Regions from separate parts of the Clostridium sp. 'White wine YQ' genome, predicted to be linked through region 2. Evidence: a T-box and tRNA genes for the amino acid it is inferred to sense, from the RefSeq annotation. Region 2 holds a T-box; the other holds one or more tRNA genes.
The links. The T-box of region 2 lies ahead of PTZ02_RS07070 (valine--tRNA ligase). A T-box ahead of a tRNA ligase gene usually reads a tRNA of that ligase, here a tRNA-Val.

Region 1 (10,129 bases), on a different contig from region 2:
AATTACAGGTGTAAAAATTGATATAGTATCAGTTGGACCTAAGAGAGATCAAACTATAAGAGTAAAATAAGCTTTAATAACAAAAAAGAGGGTATACCCCTCTTTTTTTATTGCAATTCAATATTACGACTGCTCCAAACAATTTTAAGTATAGAGTATACTGGCACTACAAGAAATGCACCAGCAATCCCAAATATAGTAGCTGCAGCTATTACTAGGAATATGTCAGTAAGAGGGTGTATTTTCATTGCTTTTGACATAACTAAAGGAACAATAAACCTACCTTTAATAGTTTGTGCTATCATAAAAACCAGAGTAAGTTTTATAACCATTGGAAGCCCCATAGTCAAAGCAATTATATATGGAATAATCATGGATATAAAAAACCCCAAAAAAGGTATGAAGGCGAGTATAAAGGTTAGTAACGATAAAAATAATTTCCCAGGAAAACCTATAGCTAAATAACCTATAAAAACTGAAAGGGCAAGAAAAAAAGCCACTGTTGCCTGCCCAGTTATGTACTTAGAAAGAACAGTATCACCTTCTTCAATAATATAATTAGCTCTTTTATGCTTTCTTACAAAAGGTAAGGATAATAAGTACTTTTTAAATTTTGTATCACCATTTAATAGATGATAAACGATTAATAAAACTAAAATTACATTAGAAAAAAGATTCCATCCGAAATCAAATAAAGCTCTCAGAATAGAAATTATTCTTGATATATAATTTTGTCCTTGGCTCATAAAATAATCTTTAATAGCATTAAAATCAATGTAGTTTGAAAGTAGATCTTTAATATAATTGAAGTTTCCGTCTTTATATTGAGTAATTAATAAAGAAACTCTATAAATAAAATAATCTTTTTGCTCAACAAGATTTGAAATAATTATAAAGAAAAAAACATATAAAATTAAGGATGAAATTATTAGTGATAAAAAAACTGATAATTTTAATGAGAGTCCTTTTTTAACGAATAATCTTTTTAAGGGATTTATAAGATAATATAGGAATAAAGCAATAACTATAGGTAATATAATTACCTTAGAAGCTTTTTTAATAAAAGTTATTAAAATAGTGGATCTTGACAATAATAATATAAAGATTAAAAATAGATTTAATATTAATAAGTTATATAGTAAACTCTTCTTTTCCATAATGATCTCCTTAATATTTTTATTATGGTTATTTTTACTCAAAGAGAGAAAATTATGTTTCGAAAATTTAACAAAATTAAATCCGACTAAAATACTTGACTTTGTTTTAACATAATAATATAATTTCTTTGTTGGGAACAGCAACGAATCTATTTTAGCGAGGGTGGTAAGGATGATAACAAAGGAAATGACAATCGGAGAAGTAGTTAGAACTAATCCTGAAAAGGCAGAAATATTAATGAGCTTTGGTATGGGATGTGTTGGATGCCCATCAGCTCAATCAGAAACATTAGAAGAAGCTGCTATCGTACACGGATTAAATTTGACAGAATTAATGACTGCATTAAATAAATAAATTTTTACTTAAAAGAGTAGGAAAGGGTTGTAGAAAGTATGAATAATGACTTTTTACAACCCTTTAAATTTTTGAGTTTTATATATTAAGTGATAGAATATATTGTATAAGTATTTATTGTGGAGGTAAGAGATGGGGAAGAGTTTTGAATATATATATCCAATAAATTATTATAATTTAGATGTAGGACTAAAATGTAAAATAACTTCTATTTTTGATTTTTTGTGTGATATAGGAATGCAGCAATCCGAAAGATTAGAAGTAGGGGTAGATAAGTTACTAGAGAAGAACTTAACTTGGGTGTTTTATAAATACAATCTTAAAATATATCGGTATCCTGGTTTTGGTGAAAATATTAAGATAAAAACTATTCCAACAGGGTTTAAAAAGTTCTATGCCTATAGAGAGTATTTTTTATATGATGAAAAAGATAACTTAATAGCTGAGGGTATGAGTTTATTTTTTTTAATAGACATTAGTAGGAGAAGGCCATCTAGAATTCCAAAAGACCTATATGAAGCTTATGGCTGTAGTGGTGATATAGAAGAGACTATTCCTATGAATGAACCTGATAAGCTTGAGGAGGCTCAATATTCAAAAGAATTTTATGTTAGATATAGTGATATAGATTCAAATAAACACGTTAATAACACGAGATATGTGGAATGGGCATTAGAAGTTGTTCCTCAAGAAATAATTACTAACTACACATTAGAAGACATTAACATAGTATTTATAAAGGAAATTACTTATGGACATATGGTAAGAACTATGTGTGCAACTGAAGAGCAAGAAGGAAATAAGATTAAAATTGTACACTTAATTAAAGATGATGAAGGAAATGATATAACATCCTTAACAAGTCTATGGAAGAAGATATAGTGAAATAACCCTGAGGCATTATGCCTCAGGGTTATTTGCTTTAAGAATAGAGTTTATTGCTTTATGAGAGGAACTCCAAGCCCATTGAAGATTATATCCTCCACAGTCTCCATGAACATCTAAGATCTCACCTATAAAATATAATCCAGAAACCAATTTAGATTCCAAGGATTCCTCATTAACATCACGAGTATCTACACCACCTATAGTTACCTGTGCATTATTGAATCCATTTGTTCCAATACATTTAAATTTCCATTCCTTCATTAGAGAAATAAGTTTGGATTTTTCCTGCCATGATAATTCCCAAGCCGGCTTATGAAAGTTATCAACAGAAGCTTCTTTAAGTAAAGTAGGAATTAGTTTTTTGTTAACAATTCCTATAAGAGCATCAGAAATTTTCCTGTGTGAAAAAATACTTAAATGGCCTTGTAGGAAATTATCCACATCTGTATGAGAAGCTTCCGGATTCATATCAATTAAGATATCAACAGATTTGCCTTCATAAATAGCTCTAGAAGCTAGTGCAGACAGCTGCAGAATGGGTGGACCGGATATTCCATAGTCAGTAAATAATAGCTCTCCTAATTCCTTTCTATGAACTTTTCCATCTATTGAAATAGAAGCTAAGCCGTCAAATTTAATTCCCGATAGGGCTTTTAAATAAGGATAATCTAATTTAAGCTGCACTATTCCAGGTAAAGGAGTAATAACTTTATGACCAAGATCTCTAGATAAGGAATATCCAGAGCCATCAGAACCAGTTTTTTCAGCAGATTTTCCTCCACAGGCTAAAATTAATTTTCCACAGGAGAAGGAGTCGAATTCTTCATTGCTTGTGGATAAAATAAATTTTTTATTCTTGTGGATAGATTTTACCTTACAAGAATTATAAACAGGAATACTACGATCTTCTAAGGCTAACCTCAAAACATCAACAACTGAAGAGGCTTGTAATGATTTGGGATATAATTTTCCGTTTTCAAGTTCCACAATAGGAAGACCTAAAAATGAAAAAAAATCTATAGTATCATTTACTGAAAAATTTTCTAATGTAGTTATAGGAAATTTCTCATTTGAACTGTGAAATCCTTTGAAAGGAGAAGTTATTGTTGAGTTAGAGATATTGCAACGTCCATTTCCAGTTGTTAAAATTTTTCTACCAACTCTATCTCCAGCTTCTAAAATTGCAACGTCAATTCCTAAGTCTTTTGCATAAATAGCTGCAAGTAAACCAGAAGCACCACCACCAACTATTAATAATTCATGATGTATCATATCAAACTCTCCTTTTAACATTTTGATTAATTAGAATAAATAAATTGTATCATTATTGAAATAATATAACTAGGGGAGAAAAGTGAATATGCAAAGAAAAGAAAAAAGGTATATAATTAATTTATATAGTAGATTTTAACTATATGTAACAAAAGGAGGTAGAGAAAATGAATGCTACTGAATTATTGAGTTTTAAAAATTGGGTTGTAGTGGGGGATGTTACAAATGAAAGTAAATACGCCGCCAAGATACTAAAAAAATTAAAGTCAAGAGATTTTAATGTAGAAGGAGTACATCCTAAAGGAGACGGAACCTATAAAACATTAAAAGAAGTTCCATATAAAATTGATGTTATAGACTTATGTATAAATCCTATTAGTGGAATAAAATTTATTGAAGAAGCAAAAACTTTAAACATAAAATATATTTTAATTCAACCAGGAGCAGAAAGTAGAGAAATATTAGATTACTGCAAAGAAAATGATATAGTAGCTATTGAAGGATGTGCATTAATTGCTCTTGGATAGAGGAAGGAGACTTACATATGGATGACAATAAAAATAGAATTAGAGACAGAGAAAAATCTAATGCAGAACTTAGAAAAATGTTTCCTAAGGGTGGAGCAGATATTGGAGTTGAAAATGGCGAAAAGATAGGCCATTATGCAAATTCAAAAAACCATAAAGATAGGTAATTTAATACAAATAGTTATATTTATTTGAAAGACTATCTTGTAAAGGATGGTCTTTTCTTGTAAAATATAACTTAAATAATCTATAAATAAGAGTAAAATTAGGTGGATTATTAAAAAAAATAAAAAAAGTGTTGACACTATTATTAAATTTCGGTATTATATTCTTTGTCGGGTTGCTCCGAGAGTAATCACCGAATAAGGTTGTTGTTATTCATGGCTCCTTGGTCAAGCGGTTAAGACACCACCCTTTCACGGTGGTAACAGGGGTTCGATTCCCCTAGGAGTCACCATTTTATCCCATGAATTATTTATGGGCGCATAGCTCAGCTGGGAGAGCACCTGCCTTACAAGCAGGGGGTCACAGGTTCGATCCCTGTTGTGCCCACCATAAATTCATACGGCTCAGTAGCTCAGTTGGTTAGAGTGCCGGCCTGTCACGCCGGAGGTCGAGGGTTCGAGCCCCTTCTGAGTCGCCAATTAAAACTCAACCAAAAGTAAACTTAATATGGCTCCTTGGTCAAGCGGTTAAGACACCACCCTTTCACGGTGGTAACAGGGGTTCGATTCCCCTAGGAGTCACCATTTTATCCCATGTTTATTTATGGGCGCATAGCTCAGCTGGGAGAGCACCTGCCTTACAAGCAGGGGGTCACAGGTTCGATCCCTGTTGTGCCCACCATAAATTTAATACGGCTCAGTAGCTCAGTTGGTTAGAGTGCCGGCCTGTCACGCCGGAGGTCGAGGGTTCGAGCCCCTTCTGAGTCGCCATTTAATTTAATAAAACAAAAAATTATTTGCTGGCATGGCTCAACGGTAGAGCAGCTGACTTGTAATCAGCAGGTTGTAGGTTCGATTCCTATTGCCAGCTCCAATTTAATATGGCTCCTTGGTCAAGCGGTTAAGACACCACCCTTTCACGGTGGTAACAGGGGTTCGATTCCCCTAGGAGTCACCATTTTATCTCAGATTTATTATATGGGCGCATAGCTCAGCTGGGAGAGCACCTGCCTTACAAGCAGGGGGTCACAGGTTCGATCCCTGTTGTGCCCACCAATTAAACTTAATATGGCTCAGTAGCTCAGTTGGTTAGAGTGCCGGCCTGTCACGCCGGAGGTCGAGGGTTCGAGCCCCTTCTGAGTCGCCAAAGAAAAAGTCTTAGTATTACTAAGACTTTTTTGCTTTTTATAATATTTTAAAGTTTATATAAAAAAATAGAGCCTTAAATTAATAAGACTCTAACCTCTATTTGGTTTTAATAAGTTAAGCTTAACACGTATATCGTCTCCATAAAACTTGCATAGTCTAAAGTTTCCAATTAATCTTGAACTAATTCTTTCAGTATAACTCTTTGCTAAATCAATAAGAGAAAGATTAGTTGAAATAAGCATCTTCTTATTTTTTAATAATTTAGCATTTAAAAGATTAAATAATTCAGTTATGGTAAACTCAGTTATCTGTTCTGCCCCTAAATCATCTATAATAAGCAAATCACAGTTAATCAGAAGTTCTTCTAAGTCACGATTATTATCAAATTTTATTTCTCTGAAGTTCTTAATAAGCTCGTCAGAAGTTCTATAGAGAACTAAATAACCACTGTCTAACAAATCTTTAGCTATAGAATCAGATAAAAAAGTTTTTCCCGTACCAGGGCCACCAAAGAATAATAAATTTTCATTATGATTTTTAAAATTTGGAATGTACTCTTTTAAAACATATTGATAAATAGTTTCTATATTCTTTCTAGGAGAGTATTTCTCAGTATCTGATTTATGAGATGAATATAATGAGATATCCCAATTATCAAAATTATTCTTTTTTACAGCTTCAGATAATTGAGAATTTTTATAATACACTTGAACTAACTTTGCATTATAACATGAACAAGGATCTACTCCTACGTAACCAGTATCCTTACAAATATTACAGTGATAATGAATATTTAAGTAGTCTTGTGGATACCCTTTAGAAACTAATAATTCGTATTTTCTTGCCCTTAGATCCATAATTTTATTTTTAATTTCTAAAACTAAAGCTTCTGAATTATTACCGGCTTTCAATATACTTCTTGATAAGTACAAAGATTGTTTTCCTATTTCCTGATCTAATTCAATTATTTCAGGATAAAGTCTTTCTATTTCTTGTTTTCTAGTTTTTAACGCTTTTGCTTCATTTTCTCTAATTTGTTCATAAAGACTTAAAACTTCAGCTTTATAACCTTTAATCATCATTATCCCATCCTAATAATTTTTTTTCTAAAGAATCATAATCATAATTTCTTCCCTCGAAGTTATCGAATCTAAGCTTAGATTTTTCTTTTTCTTTAGGTTGATATGTGTTTTTTGTATTTTTAGCTCTATAAGCAGCTTCTTTTTCTGCAATAGAATCAAGGGTCTTTAAGTTGTCTGCATGCCATTTAGATAATATTCCATCAATATATTTAAAATCTGCACGATTTAATCTCTCAAAGCATATGTTACATGCTTTATATATTATGTCTAGTGAGAAATTGTATTTAGAAATCCATTTATCTAAAAGTTCCTCTTGAGGTTTCATAATTTCAGAGTTCTTAATTCCTAGATAAGAAAGTATATTTTTTATTTTTACCCACTTATCTTCAGATTTTTTAATATAGTTTTGAGCATCCTCTATAGTCTTTATATTATTATCATTCCATGCTAAGGCAACTTTTTCTATGTAGCGGGCATCTCTTTTCCCTTTTGAAACGCAATATTCAATTAATAACAATATTAACTCAGAAGTAAAACCAAAATCTTTTTGCCAACTTAAATAAGAAGTCATTTCTTTAGGGGATAGGGGTCTTGCAATAAGTCTTTCGATATCTTTTAACATATCCTTAGTAGAATCAGTATTTAGTGCATCTAGAAGACTTATACTATTAGAAGCTTCTTCATTTTCTTCTGCAAAACTAGTAAATTCTAAATTGAAGTTATTCATTTTATCTATTGGTATAAGCTTTAGTAGACCTTCTTCCTGCCAATAATATAAGGCATTCATCACATCAGATTCTAAAAGGTTAAGCTTTGTAGCAATAATTGAGGAACTAACACCTAATTCTCCAGACAAAATATATTTAAGCATTAAAATATATACCTTAACAAACTCGCCGCGTGCTTTAGGCATATATTTTTCAATAAATATATTATTTACAGGAGTGAAAGAAACAGGTGAGTTTTTTAACATAAATGTACTCATAGGCTATCTACCTTTCACTAAAATTTATATACTTACACAATTAGTATATAAAATATAATTATTTCTAAGTGTAAGGATATTATAACAAACAGAGATGCTTAATACAATTTTCAATTTATTATATATATAATGCATTAAGGAATTTACATGTCACTGTCCAACTCTTAGTTGAAACGTCTAAGAGTTGGACCATGAGATGTAATATGACTCTTGCATTATATAAAGTTAACAATAGAATAATTGGTGGTATAGTATTTTAAATTTTGGGAACAGTAATATTTGTGTTTAAAAAATAAAGTTTTAAAGAGGATTAACAATGAAGTGTAGCCTGAGAAAGTTATCAAGAAAAATTAATATAGAGATATTTTGTAATAAAGTAACTAAAGATAAAAAGATAATAGTTCTAGCAGCACTATTTTTGCTGCTTGTTACATATTCAAATAGAATATATGATGAAAGAAGATATTATGAAGTTTATATAAATGATAGATTTATTACTTATACAAATAATAAAAAAGAAATAAAAAAAGAATATAAAGAAGTGTTAAGTTATTTAAAGAATAAATATGAAGAAGCGGATATAGATAAGACTAGTGTGGTTTTTAAAAGTAGTTGGAATAAAGATGTTGAATTTTCTAATAATATTGAGGTTAAGGAAAATATACTCAAAAGTTTGCAGGGAAGCGTAAAAGCTAAAAAGTTAATTTTAGGGGATAGGACTTTAGGATATGTTTCATCTGATAAGGAAAAAAAACAAGTATTTGAGGAACTTGCTAGTGCATATATAAAAGAGAATGGGATATGTAGAGATGAAGTAAAGAAAGTTGATGTTTCAGGAAATATAAAATTAGAAGATGAAACAATAAATATATCAAAAATTGAGCCAATAGAAATTATTGCAAGTAATATATACAATGAAAATAAAAAATCAAGTAATCCATTAATAAAAATAGATATAGTTGTAAAAAATATTGTAAATGAAGAAATACCACCATCAACTAAAATTGTTTCAACAAAAGATTTATATTGGGGGGAAAGCAACACAGTTCAAGGTAAAGCAGGGACAAAAGAAGTTTTAAGGGATTTAACCTATGAAAATGGGGTAGTTATTAGTGAGCAGAGAATTTCTGAAAAAGTAATAACAAAGGCAACAGATAGTATTATATACAAAGGAGCAAAAGACCCTATTTCTAGTGGAGTAGCATTTTTAGATCCCCCATCAAGAGGAGGCATAACTTCAAGTTATGGAGCTAGGTGGGGTTCTAAACATCATGGAATAGACATTGCTGGAAATACAGGAGATCCTATTGAAGCTGCATTTGATGGAACTGTAGCTGATACTGGATACAATAGTATATACGGAAAGATGATAGTGATAGACCATGGAAAAGGTGTAGAAACTGTTTATGGACACTGTAGTAAAATTCTTGTGAGTGCTGGAGAAAAGATTAAAAAAGGAGATCTTATCGGAAGAATAGGAACAACAGGAAGAAGCACTGGACCGCATTTACATTTTGAGTTAAGAGTAAATGGGGAGGCTATAAACCCAATTAAATACGTTAAGTAAAAAAAGAGAGCTTTATTGTAAAAATAAAGCTCTCTTTTTCTCAAGTAAGTTTATTAAAATAGTTTTGATAAATTTACGTAACCTTCACCATATAAATTTTTATCATAATCAATAGACTCACAGGATAATTTTAATATTGAAACTAAATCCTTAAAGCCTAGGCTTGGATTGTTTTCAAAAATAATTGCACATAATCCAGTTATATAGGCGCAAGAGCACGAAGTACCACTAAAGGTTTCATAAGATTTATTTAATTTAGGAGCATATATCTTAACACCATTTCTTTCTGGAATATAGTACTTATGAGTATTTAAAGAAACTATATTTTTAGCGGCAGCAGATAAATCTGGTTTTTGAATATTACCCGAGAAACCACAGGAGGAATATTCATATGGCTTAGGCTCATTAGTTGTATCTAAACCTCCAACAGTTATACAATTTTTTAACATAGCTATTCCTGTAATTGATAATGAATCATTTTTCATACTACCAGAAGGAACTATAGGAATAATATTGTTATTAATTAGCAACTTAAAAGCATCAGAGAAAAGATCAAGAATATATGGACTATTTCCTAAGTATTCGAACGGTAAACAAAGTAGTTTAATTTTTGTTTTTTCATTCGTAGTTATAATAGTATTTATAGATAAAAATATGTTTGAGATATAGCCTTTACCAGTTAAATCAAAAGCCTTATAGGCATAAATAGAAGATTCAGGGGCAATTCCTCTAAAAGAACTTCTAGAACAATGACCACTTCCAGAAATTATTCCGGCTACCATTGTCCCATGACCATTATCATCATAAGGATAACTATATTTATTAATAAAATCATAAAAACCAGAAATTCTATTTGAAGGAACAACTAAATCTTCATGAGGGTATACACCAGAATCTATTATTCCAATGGAGATTCCCCTACCTGTTAACATATACTTAGTACTTGAAGATACTCTGTTAGCACTTATAGTTGAAAGTCCACC
Region 2 (10,129 bases):
ACTACATTAAATGCTATAATGCAAACTCCAGATAACATTACATTAGTAAATATCTTACGTTTAATATTGTTCTCTAAACTTTCAATCTTCTTAAAGCTTCTATATATAAAATATATTGCAATAGCCCATGGAATTAAATCTTCCTTTGATATTATAGGAAATATTATTGGTATCAATGCTGCGAAATAATATATTTTCTTCACGTTATTCCTCCTACTACTTATAGTAATTGGCTCTAATAAGCTTATCACTTAAATCGATAGCCTTAAGCATGTCTTCTTTTTCCCCGTTATAAGATTCTGTCCCTACAAATTCTCTTGTTTCAAGTATGGTGAAATCTTTCTTAGTATTTAGTAAGTTTCTTCCGACTGTTTTATTACTTTCTTTGTCTAAGTTCACACCAAATAGATATGCAACAGTTGGCAATGTATCAACTTGCCCACCTTGAACATGTTTTACTTCTCCAGAAATACTATCATTATAAATAATAAGTGGAACTTCTCTATTATTTTCTTTCATCCATGGTTCAAGTCCACTTGTTTTTTGAACTTCATCTCCATAAAACTTATGAACCCCTTCATGATCTCCATAGATAACTACAACAGTGTTTTTTAGTATTCCTTCTTTATCTAATTTATCAAAGAAATCTCCTATATATTTATCGGTGTAATTAATGCACTGAAAATATCCTCCAAGTTTTGTGTTCTCCAAATTACTTGGTAACTTTAAGGTCTTATCAGCTTCTGGTAACTCAAATGGCGAGTGACTGGTTAATGTTACCGTATAAGATAAAAATGGAGCTTTTAATTCTTTTAGTTTATCTGCATATTGGCTTAAGTAACTTCTATCACTAATTCCTAAGTTAATTACTTCATCAATATTATAATTTGTTGAATCTGCAGTTTTTTCATATCCTACTGATTTAAGTACTGGCATCCAGTTCCAATATGAACCTTTATCTGGGTGAGATGCAAAAGTTGAATATCCCATGTTCTTAAAAATATTTGGGAAAGAATATTGATACTGGTTTCCTGGATATCTAAATGCTGTGGCTCCTTCTCTAACTGGTAGTGTTGATGTATTAGTAATTATCTCTCCATCAGAACTTGTACCATTCCATGTTTGCTCATGAAAATTATCAAAATAATAAGAATTCTTTAGAATCCTATTAAGATTTGGAGTAATTTCTTGTCCATTAACTTTTTGACCAATTACAAAGTTCTCTAATGATTCCCATTGAATTATAAGAACATTTTTCCCTTGCATACTATTGAAATACTTATTATCAGGAAGATTTTCTTTCTTTTTTGAGAACCAATCTTCAGTCTGTTTCTTTTCTTCACTTGAAAGTTCATATGGCTTAGATTCCTTATAATAATTATATGAATCAAAAATATGATATCCAATTGGAGTTAAATTTGATATAGTCTGATTCGGACTCCAACTCTTTCTAAATATCATTTGATTTTCAAAGCCTTTATTATATGTATCTATTTTTATATGCGCATATGTTAGATAAAGAATTGGTAATATTAATGCTAATAGAAATGCTAATAAATTTCTTTTTACTTTAATTTGTTTATCTCTTATTATCATTATTAATAAAACAACAATATCTATAATAAATGCTAAATCTACTAATCTAACCATTGAAATAATCGATGAACCTAAATTATCTAAGTTGCTGGTCATCTTAAGCATATATAATGATATAAATGAAGAATTACTTCTAAAGTACCACAAATCACCTATTATGAATATTGTAAACACAACATTAAGTACTAAAAAACTAATAGCTTGTCCTTTTTTAGAAAATAAAAATCCAAATGATAAAAATATCAAGATAAAACTAAAATAAACTAAAAAAGGTGGAAATGAATAAAATACTCTCATAGGATTAATTCCATTTGCTTTATCATCTGAAATTAATGCCATAAATAAAATTGACTTTAAGAAAATAAGTATAAATGTAATTATAAAATACTTATTATGAACTATGTCTTTTATTGTATCCCTAAATGTTCCCAAGAATCTTTTTTCCTTGTTAGTATTATAAGCTAGCATAATTACCTCCAGTTATTAATAAGTATATTAATTATATCATCAATTTCTTTTTGTAATTTTAAATATTTTCTTAAATTTATAAAGCCCGGTATTTTCCGAGCTTCATTTATAGATAACATAATCAAATATTATTTCTAATTAACTTTCTCATATCTCCAATCATATATAGTGAACCGCAAATTAAAAGCATATCATCTTCGGCAATCTTACTTACCGCATATCTATATGCCTCTTCATAATTATCCATAGAAATAGCTTCTATTTCTTGTTCTAAGATTTTATCCCTTAAAACCTCAGATAATTCGGCTCTATCTGAATGTGGAGTAACTGCAACAACTTCTTTTGCTAAAGGGCATATTTCCCTAATCATTTCATCTACTTGCTTATCAGCCAGTATCCCTAAAATCAATACTAAATTTTTATAATTAAAGTAAGTTCTTAGGTTTTCTTTAAGTTTTCTTATTCCGTCTATATTATGTGCCCCATCAATTAGTATATAAGGTTTGTCACTTAATAGTTCCATTCTACCTTTCCACTCAACTTCTTCTAACCCTTTAGAAATAACATTATAGCTTATTGATATTTCACCAAGTTCTTCTAAAACCTTTATTGCAGTTATAGCAGTTAAGCAATTAACTATCTGGTGTTTACCTAATAAAGGTAAGTTTATTTCCAAGCTTTTATTTTCTATAGTGTATTGCATTCTTTGAAATACTTTAGAATCCTTTTGTAGCACTCCTAAAAATTTTGAAGAAATAGGATTAACATTATATATTTTTGATTCTAATTCCTTAGCCTTAGCTTTAATGACTTCTAAAGCATCTCTTTCTTGTGGGTATAATACAACTGGAACATTTTCTTTAATAATACCAGCTTTCTCACTAGCTATTTCCTTTAAGGTATTACCTAAAATATTCATATGATCAAAACTAATTGAAGTTATAACAGTTAAAATAGGTGTTAATACGTTAGTAGAGTCCAACTTTCCACCAAGTCCAACTTCTATTACTCCAAAGTCTATTTTCATATCATAAAAATATTTAAACATTATGCATGTAATCACTTCAAATTCTGTAGGTTGACCTAATCCTTCTTCAGCAACTACATCAACTATTTCCCTTATTTCATTGACACACTTAGTCAGATGGTCTTTTGGAATATTCACTCCATTTATTTGTATACGTTCCTCAAACTCTTCTAAATATGGAGATGTAAACATACCAACTTTATATCCTGCTTCTTTTAATATATTACTTATCATAGCCGTGGTTGAACCCTTGCCATTAGTACCTGCTAAGTGAATAAATTTTACTTTTTTATGTGGATTACCTAATAGTTCAAGTAACCGTTCCGTTCTACTTAATCCAAAATTCATACCGAACTTATTTAAGCTATGAATATATTCAATACTTTTTTTATATTCCATATTTCCTCCAACTTCTAAGCTTCCTTCAATACCTTTTCCCTTATAACTTGAATTACTCCTTCTTCATCATTTGTCTTTGCAATAAATCTACTATATGATTTTACATCCTCCGGAGCATTCTTCATTGCATAACTATAATAGGCTTCCCCTAGCATTTCAACATCATTATAATAATCTCCAAAAACCATGGTTTCTTCTTTTTGAACTCCTAACAATCTTTGGATAGTTCTTAGTGATTTCCCTTTATTTATACCTTTCTTTCCTATATCTAACCAAACTTGTCCTGAAACTGTGATTTGAAATTCCTCTCCCCAAACAGGAGTAATTATATTATTAGAATTCTCAGCAGAACCTAATTTATCATGAATTGATACTTTAATAATATCATCCTCAACTAAAAGTAAATCATCAACTTTTTCATATTCATGATAATATTTATTAAATTCTTCCATAAATACTTCATCATCACTATTTTCAATATAAGCTCTTTTTTTACCACATAAAACTATATTGGTTTCAGGAACTTTCCTAGCTTCTTCAATAATTTTATGGACTCTTTCTTTTGACATAGTTGAGGAATATAGTTCCTTGCCCTTATACATTACATATGCACCATTTTCAGCTAAAAAAAGGATATCATCTTTTATTTCATGAAAATTATTTCTTAATGTATGATACGGTCTTCCGCTTGCAGCAACAAAAACGACTCCTTTATTTAGAACTTTTTTTGCTATCTTAAAGAAATCCTTAGGCAATTGACCTTTTGAATTTAATAATGTTCCATCCATATCACTTGCAATTAACTTAATCATATCTTTTCCTCCTAATGTTTCTTTATATATATTAATTTTAGTATTACGTCAATGTTACAATTTGATTTTAACACAAATAATCTTCACTTTACAAATGATAATTATTATTAACTAATCTAGTAAATCCCATATAAGGTTTTCATATAAAAAGAAAACCCTAAGACTTTGAAATTATCTTAGGGTACCTTTTACTATAATTCTTTATCTGCTATTAACCTAACGCTTTAATTCTTAGAAGTACAGCTTCAAGCATTTCTTTATATTTTTCTCCTTTAGCTTTTTCAGCTTCAACTACATCCTGAGGAGCTTTTGCTGTAAATCTCTCATTTGATAGTTTTCCTTCTACTCTCTTAATTTCCCCTTCAAGTTTAGTCTTTTCTTTGTTTAATCTATCTAATTCCTTTTCTCTATCAACTAAATCTAATAGAGGCATAAATAATTCACCAACTTCAACTACAACTGAAACAGCATTTTCTGGAGCATTATTTTTATTTTCTATAAATTCCATCTCAGAAGCTGAAGCCAACTTTTCAAAGTAGCTTATTCCATTTTTAAATGCTTCTTCTGCTTCTTTATTTATATATGCAACTACCTTTGCTTTTCTTGATGGTGGAACATTCATTTCAACTCTTACATTTCTAAGTGATTTAATAGCATCAATTATATATCCCATTTCTTTTTCTGCTTTAGCATCAACTAAGCCTTCGTTGTATTCTGGCCAACTTGAAATAGTAATTGACTCACTTTCATCACATAAATGAGTATATATTTCTTCTGTTATAAATGGCATAACTGGGTGAAGAAGCTTTAATCCTGTTTGAAGTACATCATATATTACATTGTATGCTATTCCTTTAGCTTTTTCATCTTCTCCATAGAATACAGGTTTAACTAATTCTATATACCAGTCACATAACTCATTCCACATGAAATCATAAACTTTTTGCAATGCAATACCTAATTCAAACTTCTCTAAATTATCTGTAACTTCCTTAATTAAAGTGTTACATCTAGATAATATCCATCTATCAGCTAATGAATAGTCTTTTTCATCTTTATACTTATTCATTAAATCTTTATCTAAATTCATCATTAAGAATCTTGATGCATTCCATATTTTATTAGCAAAGTTTCTTGCAGACTCAACTCTTTCTGGATAATATCTTATATCATTTCCTGGTGCATTTCCTGTAACAAGCATAAATCTAAGTGCATCAGCACCATAAGTATCTATTACCTCTAATGGATCTACTCCATTACCAAGAGATTTACTCATTTTTCTTCCTTCAGAGTCTCTTATGATACCATGAATAAGAACATTTTCAAATGGTGTTTCTCCCATATTGTGAATACCAGAGAAAATCATTCTTGCTACCCAGAAGAATATAATATCATAACCTGTAACAAGTACTGAATTAGGATAGAAGAAGTCTAAATCATCTGTTTTATCTGGCCATCCTAATGTTGAAAACGGCCATAAGGCAGATGAAAACCATGTATCTAAAACATCACTATCTTGAGTTATCTTATTAGAGCCACATTTTGTGCATGAACCTGGTTTTTCTTCACTTACCATTAGTTCTCCACATTCATCACAGTAGAATACTGGTATTCTATGTCCCCACCATAATTGTCTAGAAATACACCAGTCTTGAATGTTTTCCATCCAGTTATAATAAACTTTTTCAAATCTCTCAGGTATGAATTTTGTTTTCTTTTCTCTAACTACATCTAGTGCAGGTGCTGCAAGAGATTCCATTTTTACATACCATTGTTTTGATATAATTGGTTCGATTACTGTACTACATCTATCATGTGTTCCTACATTATGAGTATGAGGTTTTATTTTTACAAGTAATCCTTCTTCTTCAAGGTCAGAAACCATAGCTTTTCTAGCTTCATATCTATCTAAGCCTGCATATTTACCACCTAAAGAATTAATTACTCCCTTATCATCCATTATTCTAATTTCTTTAAGTCCATGTCTCTTTCCTACTTCATAATCGTTAGGATCATGTGCTGGCGTAATTTTAACGGCACCAGTTCCGAACTCAATATCAACATATTCATCTGCAATTATAGGAATTTCTCTTCCTACTAATGGTAATATAAGAGTTTTTCCTACTAAATGTGAAAATCTTTCATCATTAGGATTAACAGCTACTGCAGTATCCCCTAGTAATGTTTCTGGTCTTGTAGTTGCAATTTCTATAAACTCATTTGAATCCTTAACTGGATACTTTATGTGCCAGAAGTTACCTTCTTGTTCTTTATACTCTATTTCTGCATCAGATAAAGCAGTTTCACATTTTGGACACCAATTTGTAATTCTGTTTCCTTGATAAATAAGACCTTCATTATATAATTTAACAAAAACATGTCTAACAGCTTTGTTTAAATTCTCATCCATAGTAAAAGCTTCTCTTGTAAAATCTGCAGAAACTCCCATTTTCTTTAGCTGAGTTCTTATTCTTTCTCTATATTCATCTGACCATTCCCATACTTTTTCTAAAAATGCATCTCTTCCTAATTCTTTTTTTACAATTCCTTGCTTTAATAATTCATTTTCAACTTTAACTTCAGTTGCTATACTAGCGTGGTCTTCTCCTGGAAGCCAAAGAGTACAATATCCTTGCATTCTCTTAAATCTTATTAGTATATCTTGAAGCGTATTATCAAGCGCATGCCCTAAATGTAATTTTCCAGTTATATTTGGAGGCGGCATAACTATTGTATATGGTTTTTTTGATCTATCTACTTCAGGAGTAAAATACTTTTTTTCCTCCCATACTTTATAAATTCTTTCCTCAAATTCCTTTGGATCATAGGTTGTTGAAATATTATTTTCGCTCATGTTTTCCTCCTTAAAATTCTAGGTGAAATAAAAAAAGAATCTTAATCCTATAAAAGGACGAAGATTCGCGGTACCACCTTTTTTTCTACAACAATTGTTATAGACTCTTAATACTTTATCGGTATAGAACTACCGTCTTTACTTAATATAAATAAACATTAGGTATACTTACTTTCAGTAAAGATGCTCAAAAGCTACCTTCAAGATAACAGATATAGAAAACCTTTCAGCCTTGAGTTTTCCTCTCTTAATATCATTAATATCTCTACTCCTCTTTATCATAGCATAGATATAAATTTGTATATTAATTATAATATATTATTGAATCTTAATCTGTCAAGGATAAATAGTAATAATTTCATAATATAATGAGACTTAATATAAAAACCAGAAGCCGCAAGGCTTCTGGTTTTTCATTATTTAAATATTTCTAACTTCTTCATTAAGCCATAAAACTTTTTTAGGTTTTTGATTTGCATCTAAATTCTTGAATGCTGTTGCAAACATAAGCTTAATTCTATTTAATTGGTTTACTTCAGAAGCACCTGGATCATAATCGATAGCAACTATATTAGATAGTGGATATTTATGCTTAAGTGCTTTAATCATTCCTTTTCCAGTAACATGGTTAGGTAGACAAGCAAATGGCTGCATACAAATAATATTATTAACACCACTTTCTATAAGCTCCATCATTTCTGCAGTTAAGAACCAACCTTCACCAGTTTGATGTCCTAAGGACAATATTTGTGATGCCATATTTCCTAATTCTTGAATACTTACTGGCGGATGGAATCTTTCACTTTCTTCTAATGCTTTTTTCATTTCTTTTCTATATAACTCCATAGCCCAAATAGCTAGGTGTCCATTATTCTTACTCTTTTTGCTAAATGAAAGATACCTATATTTAAAATCTGAATCATAAGCTGAATAGAAGAAGAAATCTAAAAGATCTGGAACTACAGCTTCTCCACCTTCATTTTCTATTATACTTACAACATCATTGTTAGCTAATGGATGGAATTTAACTAGTATTTCACCTACTACTCCAATCCTTGGCTTTTTAATATCTAGAAGTTCTAATTCATCAAATTCCTTAATTATTCCTCTAACTGTTTTCTTAAAGCTTGATAATGAACCTTTCTTAACACTTTCAATAGCAATTGCTCTCCACTTTTCATATAGTTCATTTGCACTTCCTTTAACTTTTTCATAAGGCCTTACTCTATATAAAACTCTCATGAATAAATCTCCGTATACAAGTGACATTAAAGCTTTATTTAGTAGCTTAAGTGTAAGCTTAAAGCCAGGATGTTTTTCCATACCAACTGCATTAAGTGATAGTACTGGAATATTTTCAAACCCTGCTTCAACTAATGCTTTTTTAAGGAATGCTATATAGTTAGTTGCTCTACAACCACCACCAGTTTGTGAGATGATTACAGATGTATTATTCAAATCATACTTTCCTGATTTTAATGCATGAATTATTTGTCCTATTGTAATTATAGAAGGATAACAAGCATCATTATTTACATATTTTAAGCCCTCTTCTATAGCCATCTTATCTTCTTCTGGCACTACAACTTTATAGCCTGACGAATTAAATGCAGCCTCCACTAAATCAAAATGAATAGGAGACATTTGAGGTGCTAATATTGTATGAGTTTTTCTCATTTCCTTTGTGAATGTAGGAGATTTATATTTAAACTCTTCCTTCACTGGAACATAATTATTTCTAACTCTTTCTTCTATAGCTGCTTTTAAGCTTCTAACTCTTATTCTAACAGCACCTAAGTTATTTCCTTCATCTATTTTTAATACTGTATATATTTTCCCACTAGCATTTAAAATTTCTTGTACTTGATCTGTAGTAACTGCATCAAGTCCGCAACCAAAGGAATTTAATTGAACTAATTCTAAATTATCATTTTCACATACATGTGCTGCTGCACTATATAATCTTGAATGGTATGTCCATTGGTCAACAACTCTAAGTGGTCTTTCTAAGTTTCCTAAGTGAGCAACAGAATCTTCTGTTAAGACAGCCATTCCATAAGAAGTAATTATATTAGGTATACCGTGGTTTATTTCAGGATCCACATGATATGGTCTTCCTCCTAAAACGATACCCTTCTTTCCAGTTTCTTTTAGGTAAGCTATTACTTCTTCTCCCTTATCTCTTATATCCTGCTTATATTTTTCTCTTTCATTCCAAGCTAAATCTAAAGCTTTCTTACATTCTTCAACAGTTACATTAAAGCCCTTAAATTCTTCAACTAGTCTTGGAAGCAGTCTTTCCTTATCATTTAATGAGAAAAATGGATTAATGTAATTAATATTTTTCTCTTGTATTACATCCATATTGTTTTTTATTACTTCTGGATAGGAGGTTACTATTGGACAATTGTAATGATTATTTGCTCTTTCATCTTCTTTTTTCTCATACGCAATAGAAGGATAGAAAATATTTTCAATACCTCTATTAACTAATGCCATTATATGTCCATGAACAATTTTAGCTGGATAGCATGCAGATTCTGAAGGTATAGTTTCTATTCCCATTTCATAAATCTGTTTAGTGCTTCTTGGTGATAATTCCACTCTAAAACCTAAGTCATTTAAAAAAGTGAACCAGAATGGGTAATTCTCATATATATTTAATACTCTAGGAATTCCTATTGTTCCTCTTTTGGCCTCTTCTTTCTTTAATGGAATATAATTAAATGTTCTTTTATATTTATAATCATAGAGATTAGGTACATCATCATTTGATACTTTACCTATTATAGGTCTTTCGCATCTATTTCCTGATATAAATGTCTCTCCATTAGAGAATTTATTTTTTGTCAATAAACAGTTATTACCGCATAGACCACATCTCTCTAGGGTTGTATCAAAACTAAAGCTTTCTAATTCATGAGCCTTAAGAATATTACTCTCAGAATCTTGAATATATCTTTCTCTAGATAT

Region 1: it encodes a tRNA-Val, which carries the amino acid that the T-box ahead of PTZ02_RS07070 (valine--tRNA ligase) is inferred to sense. The anticodon was not compared.

What each region holds. Positions count from the first base shown of each region.
Region 1 covers NZ_JAQYUU010000011.1:37,854-47,982, forward strand. Annotated here, with positions in the region: gene PTZ02_RS18575 (adenylosuccinate synthase) at 1-70, shown strand, start outside; gene PTZ02_RS18580 (AI-2E family transporter) at 108-1,157, opposite strand; gene PTZ02_RS18585 (DUF1858 domain-containing protein) at 1,330-1,512, shown strand; gene PTZ02_RS18590 (acyl-[acyl-carrier-protein] thioesterase) at 1,645-2,394, shown strand; gene PTZ02_RS18595 (NAD(P)/FAD-dependent oxidoreductase) at 2,413-3,672, opposite strand; gene PTZ02_RS18600 (CoA-binding protein) at 3,840-4,199, shown strand; gene PTZ02_RS18605 (hypothetical protein) at 4,217-4,366, shown strand; tRNA gene PTZ02_RS18610 (tRNA-Glu) at 4,582-4,656, shown strand; tRNA gene PTZ02_RS18615 (tRNA-Val) at 4,679-4,754, shown strand; tRNA gene PTZ02_RS18620 (tRNA-Asp) at 4,766-4,842, shown strand; tRNA gene PTZ02_RS18625 (tRNA-Glu) at 4,874-4,948, shown strand; tRNA gene PTZ02_RS18630 (tRNA-Val) at 4,970-5,045, shown strand; tRNA gene PTZ02_RS18635 (tRNA-Asp) at 5,058-5,134, shown strand; tRNA gene PTZ02_RS18640 (tRNA-Thr) at 5,163-5,237, shown strand; tRNA gene PTZ02_RS18645 (tRNA-Glu) at 5,247-5,321, shown strand; tRNA gene PTZ02_RS18650 (tRNA-Val) at 5,344-5,419, shown strand; tRNA gene PTZ02_RS18655 (tRNA-Asp) at 5,434-5,510, shown strand; gene PTZ02_RS18660 (ATP-binding protein) at 5,602-6,591, opposite strand; gene PTZ02_RS18665 (DnaD domain protein) at 6,584-7,579, opposite strand; gene PTZ02_RS18670 (peptidoglycan DD-metalloendopeptidase family protein) at 7,896-9,146, shown strand; gene PTZ02_RS18675 (S8 family serine peptidase) at 9,200-10,129, opposite strand, start outside.
Region 2 covers NZ_JAQYUU010000001.1:1,393,489-1,403,617, forward strand. Annotated here, with positions in the region: gene PTZ02_RS07050 (hypothetical protein) at 1-203, opposite strand, end outside; gene PTZ02_RS07055 (LTA synthase family protein) at 217-2,064, opposite strand; gene PTZ02_RS07060 (bifunctional folylpolyglutamate synthase/dihydrofolate synthase) at 2,186-3,490, opposite strand; gene PTZ02_RS07065 (HAD family hydrolase) at 3,505-4,302, opposite strand; gene PTZ02_RS07070 (valine--tRNA ligase) at 4,514-7,156, opposite strand; T-box leader at 7,207-7,447, opposite strand; gene PTZ02_RS07075 (2-hydroxyacyl-CoA dehydratase) at 7,577-10,129, opposite strand, start outside.